One region of the Roseibium sp. 10G30-5 genome, then DNA from elsewhere that is predicted to be linked to it. Evidence: riboswitches for the same ligand, from Rfam matches in the RefSeq annotation. Region 1 holds a riboswitch; the other holds the start of a gene.

The links. A riboswitch is a leader RNA that binds a small molecule or an ion and turns the genes downstream of it on or off. The one in region 1 is predicted to bind FMN.
Region 2: linked by a shared signal. The riboswitch ahead of AC0L7U_RS03645 (DMT family transporter) and the one ahead of AC0L7U_RS20100 (6,7-dimethyl-8-ribityllumazine synthase) in region 1 are both predicted to bind FMN.

The regions. Positions count from the first base shown of each region.
Region 1 covers NZ_JBVVUH010000001.1:231,330-237,365, reverse strand. The annotation lists gene AC0L7U_RS20115 (hypothetical protein) at 1-1,375, shown strand, start outside; gene AC0L7U_RS20110 (transketolase family protein) at 1,375-2,337, shown strand; gene AC0L7U_RS20105 (FGGY family carbohydrate kinase) at 2,334-3,809, shown strand; gene AC0L7U_RS20100 (6,7-dimethyl-8-ribityllumazine synthase) at 3,879-4,325, opposite strand; FMN riboswitch at 4,399-4,536, opposite strand; gene AC0L7U_RS20095 (ABC transporter ATP-binding protein) at 4,683-6,036, opposite strand, start outside.
Region 2 covers NZ_CM147918.1:707,279-713,314, reverse strand. The annotation lists partial or broken gene AC0L7U_RS03665 (circularly permuted type 2 ATP-grasp protein) at 1-467, opposite strand, end outside; gene AC0L7U_RS03660 (hypothetical protein) at 702-1,043, opposite strand; gene folB (dihydroneopterin aldolase) at 1,180-1,599, opposite strand; gene AC0L7U_RS03650 (hypothetical protein) at 1,769-2,176, opposite strand; FMN riboswitch at 2,413-2,583, shown strand; gene AC0L7U_RS03645 (DMT family transporter) at 2,721-3,590, shown strand; gene AC0L7U_RS03640 (acylphosphatase) at 3,635-3,892, shown strand; gene lipB (lipoyl(octanoyl) transferase LipB) at 3,932-4,705, opposite strand; gene AC0L7U_RS03630 (FliM/FliN family flagellar motor switch protein) at 4,843-5,109, shown strand; tRNA gene AC0L7U_RS03625 (tRNA-Leu) at 5,264-5,350, shown strand; gene AC0L7U_RS03620 (hypothetical protein) at 5,547-5,924, shown strand; gene AC0L7U_RS03615 (hypothetical protein) at 5,902-6,036, shown strand, end outside.

The DNA of each region.
Region 1 (6,036 bases):
CATGGGCGCTTTGTCCATGTACGCCTTGTCACTGGCCTCTGGTGCGCCCGCAGCACTTCTCGACTGGAACAACAATTACGCTGACGAGACTGATAAATGCGTCTGCACCCATTGTGGCAATTACCCAAAGAGTTTCTTCGGAACGACGCCCGAGATCGGTGAGCTGGATGTGCTCGGCGAGACAATCGGGCGCGAGAAGTGCTTCGGTGCCGTGAAGGGAAAGGTCCAGCCGGGCCCCATGACCTACTTCCGCCTGTCGACCGACGACCGCGCTGGCATGACCAAATGCTATCTGGGCGAGGGGGCGTTCACAGATGATCCCTTCCCCATGGATGGCGGCATTGCTGTAACTCAGGTCGAGAACCTGCGCCGCCTGATGCGCTTCGTCAGTCAGAACGGTTTTGAACATCACGTCGCAATGGTGCGCGGCCAGCACGCCGACGTGCTTCAGGAAGCCGTTCATCGCTACCTGAAATGGCCGATGTACCACCATAATGCCGAGCCGGAACCGACGCTCACCCTGCCGAACCGCTTTTTGATGGGACCCATGATGATGCTGAAAAATGATATCATTCCAACGATCCGTGACAAGGCCCTGTGGATGCGTCGGCAGGCCTTTGAGATGGTGTTCAACGCAGGCCTCGGTCATCCGGGCGGCGACTTTTCCGCTATTGATATTCTGGCCACACTGTATTTTGGCGTGATGCATTACGATCCGGCACAGCCCGATGCGCAGGATCGTGACCGCTTCATCATGTCCAAAGGTCATGCCACGGGCGCGCTTTACACCGCCTTGTGCGCCGCCGGTTATTATCCGCAAGACTGGCTTGCCACTTATATGCAGACGGATTCGAAACTCAACGGCCATCCCAACCGAAACTACCTGCCCGGCGTGGAAACCAACACCGGTCCGCTGGGTCACGGGCTGCCCGTTGCCGTGGGCACGGCTATTGCCGGACAGCTCTCGGGCAACGCCTTCCGTACCTTCATTCTCACCGGCGACGGCGAATTGCAGGAAGGCTCCAACTGGGAAGCAGCCATGACCGCAGGCAACCGCAAATTGGCCAACCTGACCCTGATCGTGGATCGCAACCGCCTTCAACAGGGGCAGGGAACAGAAGAAACCAACGGACTTGACCCCCTCGACGACAAGTTTCGGGCCTTTGGCTGGCATGTCGACGACGTGGACGGGCACGACATCGAGGCGCTCCATACGGTGTTGAGCGCACCGCCAAACAGCGCGGGGCGTCCTCGCTGCATCATTGCCAACACGGTAAAGGGCAAGGGCGTGTCCTTCATGGAAAATCAGGCTGGTTGGCACCACGGCGTACCCAATGCCGAACAATTTGCAACCGCAATGCAGGAGCTGGTCTGATGGCCGATGCCGCCGACAAACAGCAAGAGCGCTTTGATTGCCGCACCATCTGGGCTGAAACCCTAGAGGATCTGGCCGCGAATGACCCGCGTATTGTCGCTGTGGTCAATGATTCCGTCGGGTCGTCCAAGCTTGGCGGGTTTCAGAGGAAATTCCCCGACCGACTGATCAACGTCGGTATTGCCGAGCAAAACATGGTCGGCGTAGGCGCAGGGCTGGCGAACGGCGGGCGCATTCCGTTTGTCTCTGCCGCCTCCTGTTTTCTGACCGGTCGTGCGCTGGAGCAGGTCAAGGCTGACATCGCCTATGCCCGCTTCAACGTGAAACTTGTCGGCCAGTCTTCCGGCATTGCCTACGGAGAACTCGGCCCGACGCATCATTCCATCGAGGATTTTGCCTGGCTGCGACCGCTGGATGCCATCACGGTTGTTGTGCCTGCCGACCCGTGGGAAACGGAAGCTGCCATCCGCTGGGCCGCCGCACATGAGGGGCCGGTCTATCTGCGTCTCAGTCGCATGGCAGTGCCCAATCTGGATGTGCCAGATCGGCGCTTTCAACCGGGCAAAGCCGAGCTTGTCCGCCAGGGCTGCGACTTGGCGATTATCGCCTGCGGCACGACAGTGCATCTCGCAATCGAAGCGGCAGACAGTCTGCACCGACACCACGGCATCAGTGCCCGCGTTCTCAACATGGCAACGATCAACCCGCTGGATGAAGAGGCCGTGGCCAGCGCTGCAGAGCTTGGTGCCATTGTCACGGTCGAAGAAGCCAATATCCATGGCGGTTTGGGCGGCGCCGTGGCCGAGTTCACCAGCGCCAACCAACCGGTACCGGTCGAGCGTATGGGCTTTCCCGGTTTTCTGCCGACAGGCTCCATCGAGACGCTGTTTCATCGCTTTGGCCTCAGCGGCGAAGGCATTGCTACGCGCGCGCGCAAGGCCTTGGAGCGCAAGCGGTCATGACACACCCGTGTTTTCTTGCCATTGATCAGGGCACGACCAATACGAAGGCCTTGCTCATCGACACAGAGGGCGCGGTTGTGGCGCGGGCCTCCAGCGCGCTGACATCACATTATCCAAAACCCGGATGGGCCGAACAATCTGCGGATGACATCTGGCACAGCGTGCAGCAGGTCATTGCCCGGATTGGCGCAACACATGATCTGATGAACGTGCTGGGCATCGGCATCGCCAGTCAGCGCGAAACGCTGGTCGTCTGGGATGCGGACACGAACAAGCCAATTGCTCCGGCGATCCTGTGGCAATGTCGGCGCACCGCGCCAGACTGCGAAGCCCTGCGCAGGATGGGCGCAGGCGACGATGTGCTTGCGGCCACCGGCCTTGCCATCAACCCCCTGTTTCCCGCCTCAAAACTCGGCTGGGTCTTGCGCTCTATTGAGGGCGCGCGTGCGCTGGCAGATGCGGGACGTCTGCGGGCGGGAACCATCGATAGCTGGCTGTTAAATCGCCTGACTGGCGGCAAAGTTTTTGCGACAGATCATTCCAACGCCTCACGCACCCAGCTTTTCGACATCAACCGACTTGAGTGGAGTGATCTGCTTTGCGATCTGTTCGAGGTGCCTGAAACCTGCCTGCCTGCGCCAATGCCCTCCGACAGCTTGTTCGGCCACACGTCGGCTGGTACGACAGCACTTCCCGAAGGCGTACCGATCCACGCCATGATGGGCGACAGTCACGCAGCGCTTTATGGGCACGGTGTGCGCACGCCCGGTCTCGTCAAGGCAACCTATGGCACCGGGTCCTCACTGATGACGCTGACACCCGAGCGCATCACTTCACACAATGGTCTGTCGAGCACCATTGCCTGGACAGATGCACGCGGCACCGCCTACGCCCTTGAAGGCAACATCACTGTCTCGGCACAAGCCGCCGCCTTTGCCGCCACCATGCTGGGCCTGCAAGACGCACAGGCGCTGTCCGATCTGGCGCAAACCGTACCCGATGCGGCAGGCACCACCTTCGTTCCCGCCCTGAGTGGTTTGGGCGCACCGTACTGGGATGACTACGCAACCGGGACCATCAGCGGCATGACGCTCGCAACCACACCGGCGCATATCGCAAGGGCTACCTTTGACGCCATCGCCTTACAGATCGCTGACGTGTTCCGCGCCATGGAAAAGGACATCGGCCGTCTGCTTGATGGGCTGCTGGCGGATGGCGGGGCATCTGCCAATGGCTTTCTGATGCAATTGCAGGCCGATATTCTGGACCGGCCCGTCACCTGTGGCGCACAGGCAGAAGTGGGGGCCTTCGGCGTCTGGGCCATGGGACTTGAGGCTCTCGGACACCCGGCCCCGCTTGTAAAAGATACCGGAAAGGCATTTTTTCCGGCGCAGGAAGAGCACGCTGCGGCCGTCAATCTGTCGCAGCGCTGGCGTCAAAGCGTCGCCAATCTTCTCGCCACACCGCATTGAAACCACACAAAAAGGGGCAGGGCGCAGGACGCGCTCTGCCCTCATGTCGTCAGGTCACCCTGAAGGACGTCAACCGAGCGCGAAAATCTGCCGGACAGCTTCGGCGGCTTCCTTGCCCTTGGTGATGAAGTGCGTGCGATAAAAATCGGTCAGCACCTGAGTTTCCTGATAATTATGCGGCGTCAGCGACACGGAGAAAACCGGCACTTCCGTTTCAAGTTGCACACTCATCAGCCCGGAAACCACGGCATCGGCGACAAAGTCATGGCGATAGATACCGCCATCAACGACGAAAGCCGCAGCGACAACAGCATCATAGTCACCGGTCTTTGCAAGCTTCTTGGTAAGGAGCGGCATTTCAAATGCGCCCGGCACGTCAAACGTCACGACTTGTGCGCCGGACAGCTTGGTTGCAGCAGCCTCGACGAAGCCATCATGTGCACGGTCGACGATGTCGGCATGCCAGCGGGCCTTGATGAAGGCGATTTTCTTGTTGGAATAGTTTTCAGTAGACATTCGGAACCTTTCAGCAAAAATGAGTCAAGGTCCCAGAGCACGACAAGCCGCGCCGCACACAAGGTGCAACGAAGCTGGTCCTCTTCCATCCGGACTATACCGTCGGCCCCGGAATTTCACCGGATCTGCTGACCTCCCTGCCACAAAGGCAGGAGAGCGCTCGCGGGCTTTAACCGCCGGTGGGGAATTTCACCCCGCCCCGAGAACACATCTCTTCTAGTCCGAAAAATGGGGAGAGACAATCCTCTTTTAAAGGGTGGACAATGCGTTCATGAAAAAGGGACGGTATCGCCACCGTCCCCTATCTTCATCAAAAGCGCCAAGGCGTTAAGGCCCGCCACACCTTGGCAGACGCCATCATGTCATGACGAAGTGATCCTGCGCCACTTCGCGGTAAACCTTCTTGTCCTGCACAAAATCCACGGCGCGGATCGGGCTTTTCAGCTCTTCCACATCGGCATTTCGCTTCATGCCCAATCGATCAGGGTCGGGCACAGGCACCGCTTCCATGAGCTTGCGGGTATAAGGATGCTGAGGGTCGCTGAAAACCTTGTCGCGCGGTCCGATCTCGACGATCTGACCCAGATACATCACCGCCACCCGGTGACTGACGCGCTCGACCACGGCCATGTCATGCGAGATAAACAGGAAGGCGATGCCCATGCTTTCCTGCAAGTCCAGCATCAGATTGATGACCTGCGCCTTGATCGACACATCCAGCGCCGACACACTTTCATCGGCAATGATCACCTTGGGTTTCAGCGCCAGGGCCCGCGCAATACAGATCCGCTGCCGCTGGCCGCCAGAAAATTCGTGCGGATACCGTCGTGCCATATCGGCAGACAGCCCAACCCGGTCCAGCATGCCGGCCGTCATCTCCTGTGCCTGTTTGCGAGTGCCAAGCTTGTGTTCCAGATACGGCTCGGCGATCGCCTCCCCCACGGTCATCCGCGGATTGAGGCTGGCGAACGGATCCTGAAAGATCATCTGCACCGACTGGCGCAACTTGCGCATGGCCTTGCCATTGAACGCCAGAACATCTTCGCCGTTGACAGTGACCGACCCACTGTTGGGTTCGATCAGGCGCATGATGGCACGGCCAGTCGTGGATTTACCGCAGCCGGATTCGCCCACCAATGACAGTGTTTCACCCGCATGAAGGTTGAAGGATACATCTTCGACCGCATGGACCCGACCGCTCAGTTTCGACATCAAACCGGAATGAATGTCGAACCGCTTGCACAGGTTCTTGACCTCCAGAACCGGACGACTGTCCGTCGCAGCCGTTGAAGGCATCTCCCGCGGCTTGTCCATTTCGCCGGTGATGACGTCCATCATCGGGAACCGGGCCGGCAATTCGGAGCCGGTCATGGAGCCCAGAACCGGAACAGCAGACAAGAGTGCCCGGGTGTACGGCTGTGTGCTGTGGCGGAAAATATCCGAGGTCTTTCCGGTTTCAATCTGCTCGCCACGGAACATCACAACGGTCCGGTCAGCGATTTCCGCCACCACACCCATGTCATGCGTGATGAACAGGACCGATGTGCCTTCCTCTTCCTGCAACATCTTGATCAGATCGAGAATCTGACCCTGAATTGTCACATCAAGGGCGGTGGTCGGCTCATCGGCAATGAGCAGCTTGGGCTTGGCGGCCAGCGCCATGGCAATCATTGCCCGTTGCCGCATACCGCCGGAAAAGCGGTGCGGGTAT
Region 2 (6,036 bases), on a different replicon from region 1:
AATTCGTTCTCGGAAACGCGCACCAGATCGGTGCCTATAATATGTGCATATACAGAATGAGCCGGGCGATGACCGATCATTTCGGGCAAAAATGCTTCGTTCTGCACAATAAGCTCAGCAGGAATACGACCTGCGCGGATGATTTCCTGACGGTTATAGATGTCATTGAGAAAGGCATTTAGTGCACGCACACGCTGTTCAATCCCCGCAGACAGCTTCCGCCACTCTGACGCGGAGATGATACGCGGGATCGGATCGAAAGGGATGAGGCGTTCTGTTGCGTCCTGTGCACCATAGACGGCAAAGGTAATACCGAGGCGCCGAAAGATGGTTTCTGCCTCGCGGCCTTTCTTTTTCAAGAAATTGGGTGGCTTGTTTTCCAACCATTCGGCAAGGTGCGAGTAGGCAGGACGAGGATTTCCCTCTTGGTCCATCATCTCATTGAAGAATGACGCAGCGTCGCCCATTGTCCCTCCCGTAAGGTTTATTGCCCTTAAAAATCAAGACTTGCAGATTTTCCAAACACCACCAAGCGTATTCTGAATGCGTTGGTGCTTAGCAATTAAGCAAATCGTCTTTTTACAAAAACGAATCTGGTCCCAATCCTTGGCGGACTGGATGATAAATCGGAGGGTGTTTTTGTGTGGGCAGAAAAACGCCTGCCGGAAAAGTGTCCCCGACAGGTAAATGCAGCTTAACGTCTAGTCGTTCCAATTGTTCATGAACAACGGCTGCTTGCATTTGTATGCGACCGGGCAGTTGGGGTTGTCGCCTGTCTTCGCATAGTGGATCACTGTGATCTCGTCGCGGTCGCAGTAGCCCTGGTTTGCGACGAAACGCGAGTAGGTGTACTGGCCTGTTGTGAAGACCACGCTGCCATCGCGTTTGACCATGGCCTGCGCCTTCTTGCAGTCCATCTGTCGCAGGTCGGGTCGCGCTTCGGCGGCCGTGCTGATGAACAGGGTCGAGGCGAGAGCCAGCGAGAGGGTTGGCAGAACACGCGAACGTGTCAGTGCTTTGCGGGAACTAGGGGGCATCGGCATGACCTCATCTTCTTGGATCACGTCAAATTCGGAACCGTCCGTGGGCCTGACGTGAAGGGAGCCTTGACCTTGATGTAGGGCTGTTTGACTAAAAGTCACGTCTCGTCAAAAAGGCAATTTTGCGGCGGGAAGGCTGCTATTGCGGGCGATTGCGTGTGAGCTCGACGCTGACATTGCCAGAGGACAGTGGCAGCGGCGCGCCGGGTTTGTGGACCCGGACTCGAGCTTTCATGATCCGCCCGTCTGCGGCAAAGACGGTTTCCAGAATGGCTCCGGCCAGCCGCTCGATCAGATTGAAGCGTGTCTGTGTCACGGTCGTCTCGATTGCGCGTGTCAAGCTGGCGTAACAGATGGTGTCGTCATAGTTGTCACTGACACTGGCCTTTTCCAGATCCGCCCAACATGTCAGATCGACAATGAATCTCTGACCGAGTTGCGCCTCTTCGGCATGGACGCCGTGATAGGCGAAAAAGGCGAGGTCTTTGAGGTGAATGGCATCCATGAGAAAGTCCGATCTGAGCAGGGTGGCCGTCTGGCCGCCGGGCACCTTGCCCATGCTGGCAGGGTGCGGCTTCGCGTCTGCGCGCCGGGGCCTGAGATCTGTGGGGCTTGCATGGACCAGACAGGGCATACCGGGCGCGGGAGTGCGTCTCGATTTAAGCCTCCGTTACGCAAAAATCCAGTGGCTTGCTCAGCTCATTTGCACATGACCAGAGCGGCCGTGTTCAGTCGTGGATATTGAAGCGGGAGAAATTCGCCGACTTGTAGTAGTCCGGCCTGCATTGCGCGTGTGCCCGGCCCAGAACGTGACTTGCATCGCCCAAGGGGAAAGTCTCGACCAGATGGCCATCCACCAGAACAGTGACCCTGTATCCTCGGCGCAAGGCATTCCAGAGCATGACAAACTTGTCAGCGCAGGTCGGGCAGGAGGTCTGGATGTTACCATGCTTGTCCGGCGTGAAGCCGATGTTCTGGTCGTCGATTTGAAAACTGACGTGTGTTTTCGGCGAGAGTGGGTAACCCGGCAGGTGCATGGCTACAACGGTGCCGCGTTCTGCCGGATCGTGATTGCACCAGATGGTAAAGCGTGCGCCGTCGGAATTTTCCATCCAATAGCGCTCGAAGCCTTTCACCGTGCCATTTTGCTAAGGCCTTATCGGCGTGGGCGGCCACAATGGTGCCGAGCATCAGAAGGATCGTCGCGGCAATTTTTTTCAACATCACAAAGGGCCCCACCTCGGTTCATGTGCAGTGTATTTGAGGAACATAAAAATACGATTGTTCTAAATACTTAAAATTGAACCAACCCATTGAAAAACGACCCTTGCGCACCGGGTGGCATGCAGCTAGAAATCTTTCAGTAATACTGAAATGTTCTCGGGGCGGGGTGGAATTCCCCTCCGGCGGTAACAGGAGTTTCCTGAAGCCCGCGAGCGTTTTACGACCAGTCTGCCGGATTTTCCGGTGCGGGTCGCAAAGGTCAGCAGATTCGGTTTAAGTCCGAAGCCGACGGTGACAGTCCGGATGGAAGAGAGCAATCACGTGTAGAGGGGGCGCTGACAACCTGGTCAGTGGCGTCTTTTGCATGTGCTTTGACCCGCCCTGACTTTGACAAAAGGTCCTGGGCTCGTGGAACAATCTGTCTTCAAATCCCGTATCGTGCGAGCGGCGGTTTTCATGGTGCTTTCGGGCGCGGCCTTTTCTGTGGTGAATGTCGCGCTTCAGGCTGCGACCCGCACTCTGGGGCTGCCGTCAGCATCTGTCGTCTTCTGGCAATATGGCTTGGCGTTTCTGTTTTCTGCGCCCTGGGTGCTGCGGCGCGGTTTGCGGTCGTTGAAAACCCGTCATCCGGTTTTGCATATCCTGCGTGTCGGGTTTGCGGTTGCGGGTGTGCAATTTTGGGGCGCTGGCCTGTCGTCGGTGCCGATCTGGCAGGCCATCGCTTTGATTATGACCTCGCCGTTTTTCGTTATTGTCGGGGCGTGGTTGTTATTGGGCGAAACGATCCGTTGGCAGCGCTGGGCCGCGACCGCGTTCGGGTTTTCCGGTGCGATGGTCATTCTACAGCCGTGGTCTGCGGGCTTCAGTTGGGCGGCGCTGTTGCCGTTGCTGGCCGCGATGTTCTGGGGAGCGGCCTCGCTATTGACCAAACGGCTGACGCAGGATGAACCCGCCGACACGATCACCGCCTACTTGCTTTTGCTATTGACGCCTGCCAACGCCGTTGTGGCTATCGGTGGCGGCTTTGTCGTGCCGTGGGCAGCATCTGTTATTGCCATTATTGTGGTGGCCGGTGTTTTCACCTTTCTGGCCAACTATCTGCTGACGCTGGCCTATTCAAAGGCTGATGCAGCCTATGTCCAGCCTTTCGATCATCTGAAGTTGCCGTTGAACCTGATCGGTGGTTGGATCGCCTTTGCCAATGTTCCAAGTCTGGCCTTCTGGCCGGGGAGCTTGATGATCCTCGCTGCGTCGCTTTATGTGATGAACAGTGAGCGGCAGGCAAATGTTGGGTACGCGCAACGGACAGCACAGGCCACGGGATGACGACGTGATGACAGAAACTGGCGATCTGAAGTGCGTGCAGGTGCGTGTTCACGGACGGGTACAGGGGGTCGGATATCGGGCACTGGTGTGCGGACGCGGCTGAGGCTCGCCAGCTTCAGGGCTGGGTGCGCAACCGTGCGGATGGCACAGTGGAACTGGTTGTTTCTGGTCCGGCCGCTATTGTCGACGACATGCTGGAGTTGTTGCGTAAAGGCCCGCGACTGGCTCGTGTGTCAGATGTCGTGGTGCAGACAACCGACAAGCCGGCAGACACAGGATTTCAGCGCCTTGCGACTGTTTGACATACACAGGTGTGACGCCTCCTGGATGGGCCATGCGAGTTACACGTCGACGGAATGTGTCTTGCCGAAGATCTTCTCAAACTCTGCCCGCATCACCAGATCATTGTCTTCCATCGTCACGGGTAATCCCAAGTCGACAAGGCTGGTGACGCCGTGTTCGGAAATGCCGCAAGGCACAATGCCGCCAAAATGGCTCAGATCCGGATCGACGTTGAAGCTGATGCCGTGAAATGTGACCCATTTGCGCAGGCGAATGCCGATCGCGGCGATTTTGTCCTCAACCGTGGCGCCGCGATCTGGGCGACGCACCCAGACGCCAACACGGTCTTCGCGCCGCTCGCCGCGCACATGATAGGCCCACAGGGAATTGATAATCCACGCTTCCAGTGCTGAGATGAAGGCGCGAATGTCCTGTTGTCGCCGCTTGAGATCGAGCATCACATAGGCAACGCGCTGTCCGGGGCCATGATAGGTGTGCTGGCCGCCACGACCGGTGTGATAAACAGGAAAGCGGTCAGGGGTGATCAGATCTTCATCATGGGCGCTTGTGCCAGCCGTATAAAGCGGTGGGTGTTCCAGAAGCCAGACGCGCTCCGACGCAGTTCCATCTGCGATCTGCGCCACGCGCTCCTCCATCAGGCGGGTGGCCACATCATAATCGACCGGCGTGTCCGAGATTGCCCATTCAACCGGCGGCGCAGATATGCGCGGGAAGAAATCGACGACAAGGCTGTCCCGATTCTGGCGGGACACGGTCGGATCTGGGCTGGCTGGCGCGGCAGCAGGGGCGGCTGGCTGTTGGGAATCCGTCATGGGTCTGATACGTTAACTTGTGCGGTTTCGGGCGCTGGAAGCGCTTGTGGATTTGTTCGATTGTCGAGGCGTGTTAGGCTTTGCCACTCAAGATGTGCGTGGCTGGCACAAGACACACATATAGGCGGAAATCTCGAATGACTACCTTTGATGAAATCAGTGTCGATATTTCTGTGGTGCTGGGCGGATCGGAAATGCCGGTGCATCAGCTTTTGCGCATGGGGCGTGGCGCGGTGATCGATTTGGATGTCAAGGAAGACGAGGACGTCAGGATCTATGCCAACAAGACGCTTGTTGCCATGGGGCAGGTGGTTCTTCTGGGCGAGCGTATCGGTGTCTCGATTACCGAAGTTCTCATGCGTCCGGCTGATATGCGGCCGATGCGCACCACGGGACCGCTTTGAGCGGAAAAGTTGTAGTATTCTGAGTGGGTTGTGTGGACAACGCGCGGCGTCACGTCTGCCTGTGTATAAAAACCAAATAATCTGTTGCGCTGCTCAGACCCTTTTGCTACATGGAGCCGGTCGCCGCGATACGGGGCGGTGCAAAACTGAATATGCGGTCGTGGCGGAATTGGTAGACGCGCAGCGTTGAGGTCGCTGTGGGGTAAAACCCGTGGAAGTTCGAGTCTTCTCGACCGCACCATTCAGACAAAAGCTTCAAGCTTTGAAGAACAAACCGGCCTCTGGCCGGTTTTTTTGTATCTGCGTCTCAAAGTACGCAGCGGAACGATTGCAGCTATCCTTCATTTCCCTCTGACTATGTGCCGACGTCTTGTGATGTTGCGTTGTGCATCTTGGTCAAAGGCAGAAAACCTTGTGTATGGGGAGGAGATGTGGCTGTGAGCGAGTTCTTATCGGTGATCAACCAATATTCCGGTATCATCTCTGCGGTCACGGGCCTGATCTCGGCTCTGATATGGGGTGTCTATCTGCAGCTCTTTCTGGTCAGCTTCATTCGGTCATCGCGCAATGAGATCCACATTGATCTGGGAGCTGCCGCCGGGCAGAACGCGCGCTGCATCATCACCAATATGGGCAACGACACCATCTACATTCAGCAGATCACGGCAACGCTGGAGACGGCCGATGGCAGCCATTGTGCTGTGGTGACAGAGCGGGAGGAAGTTCGGGAGGATAGCGTCGAGCGTCCGTTGTCGCGGACAAACAGAGGGCCGCTTGCGCCATGGCGGCCTGTTGGACATTGGCTCGCTGAGTGAAATGGCCAAGCGGGTGCAGCTCGCTGATGACAGTATTCCCGATCACGAAGCGTTTGACAGCATCGAGGTTCGCGTCATGGCCATTTCCAGCCAGTCGCGCGGTGCCATTGGT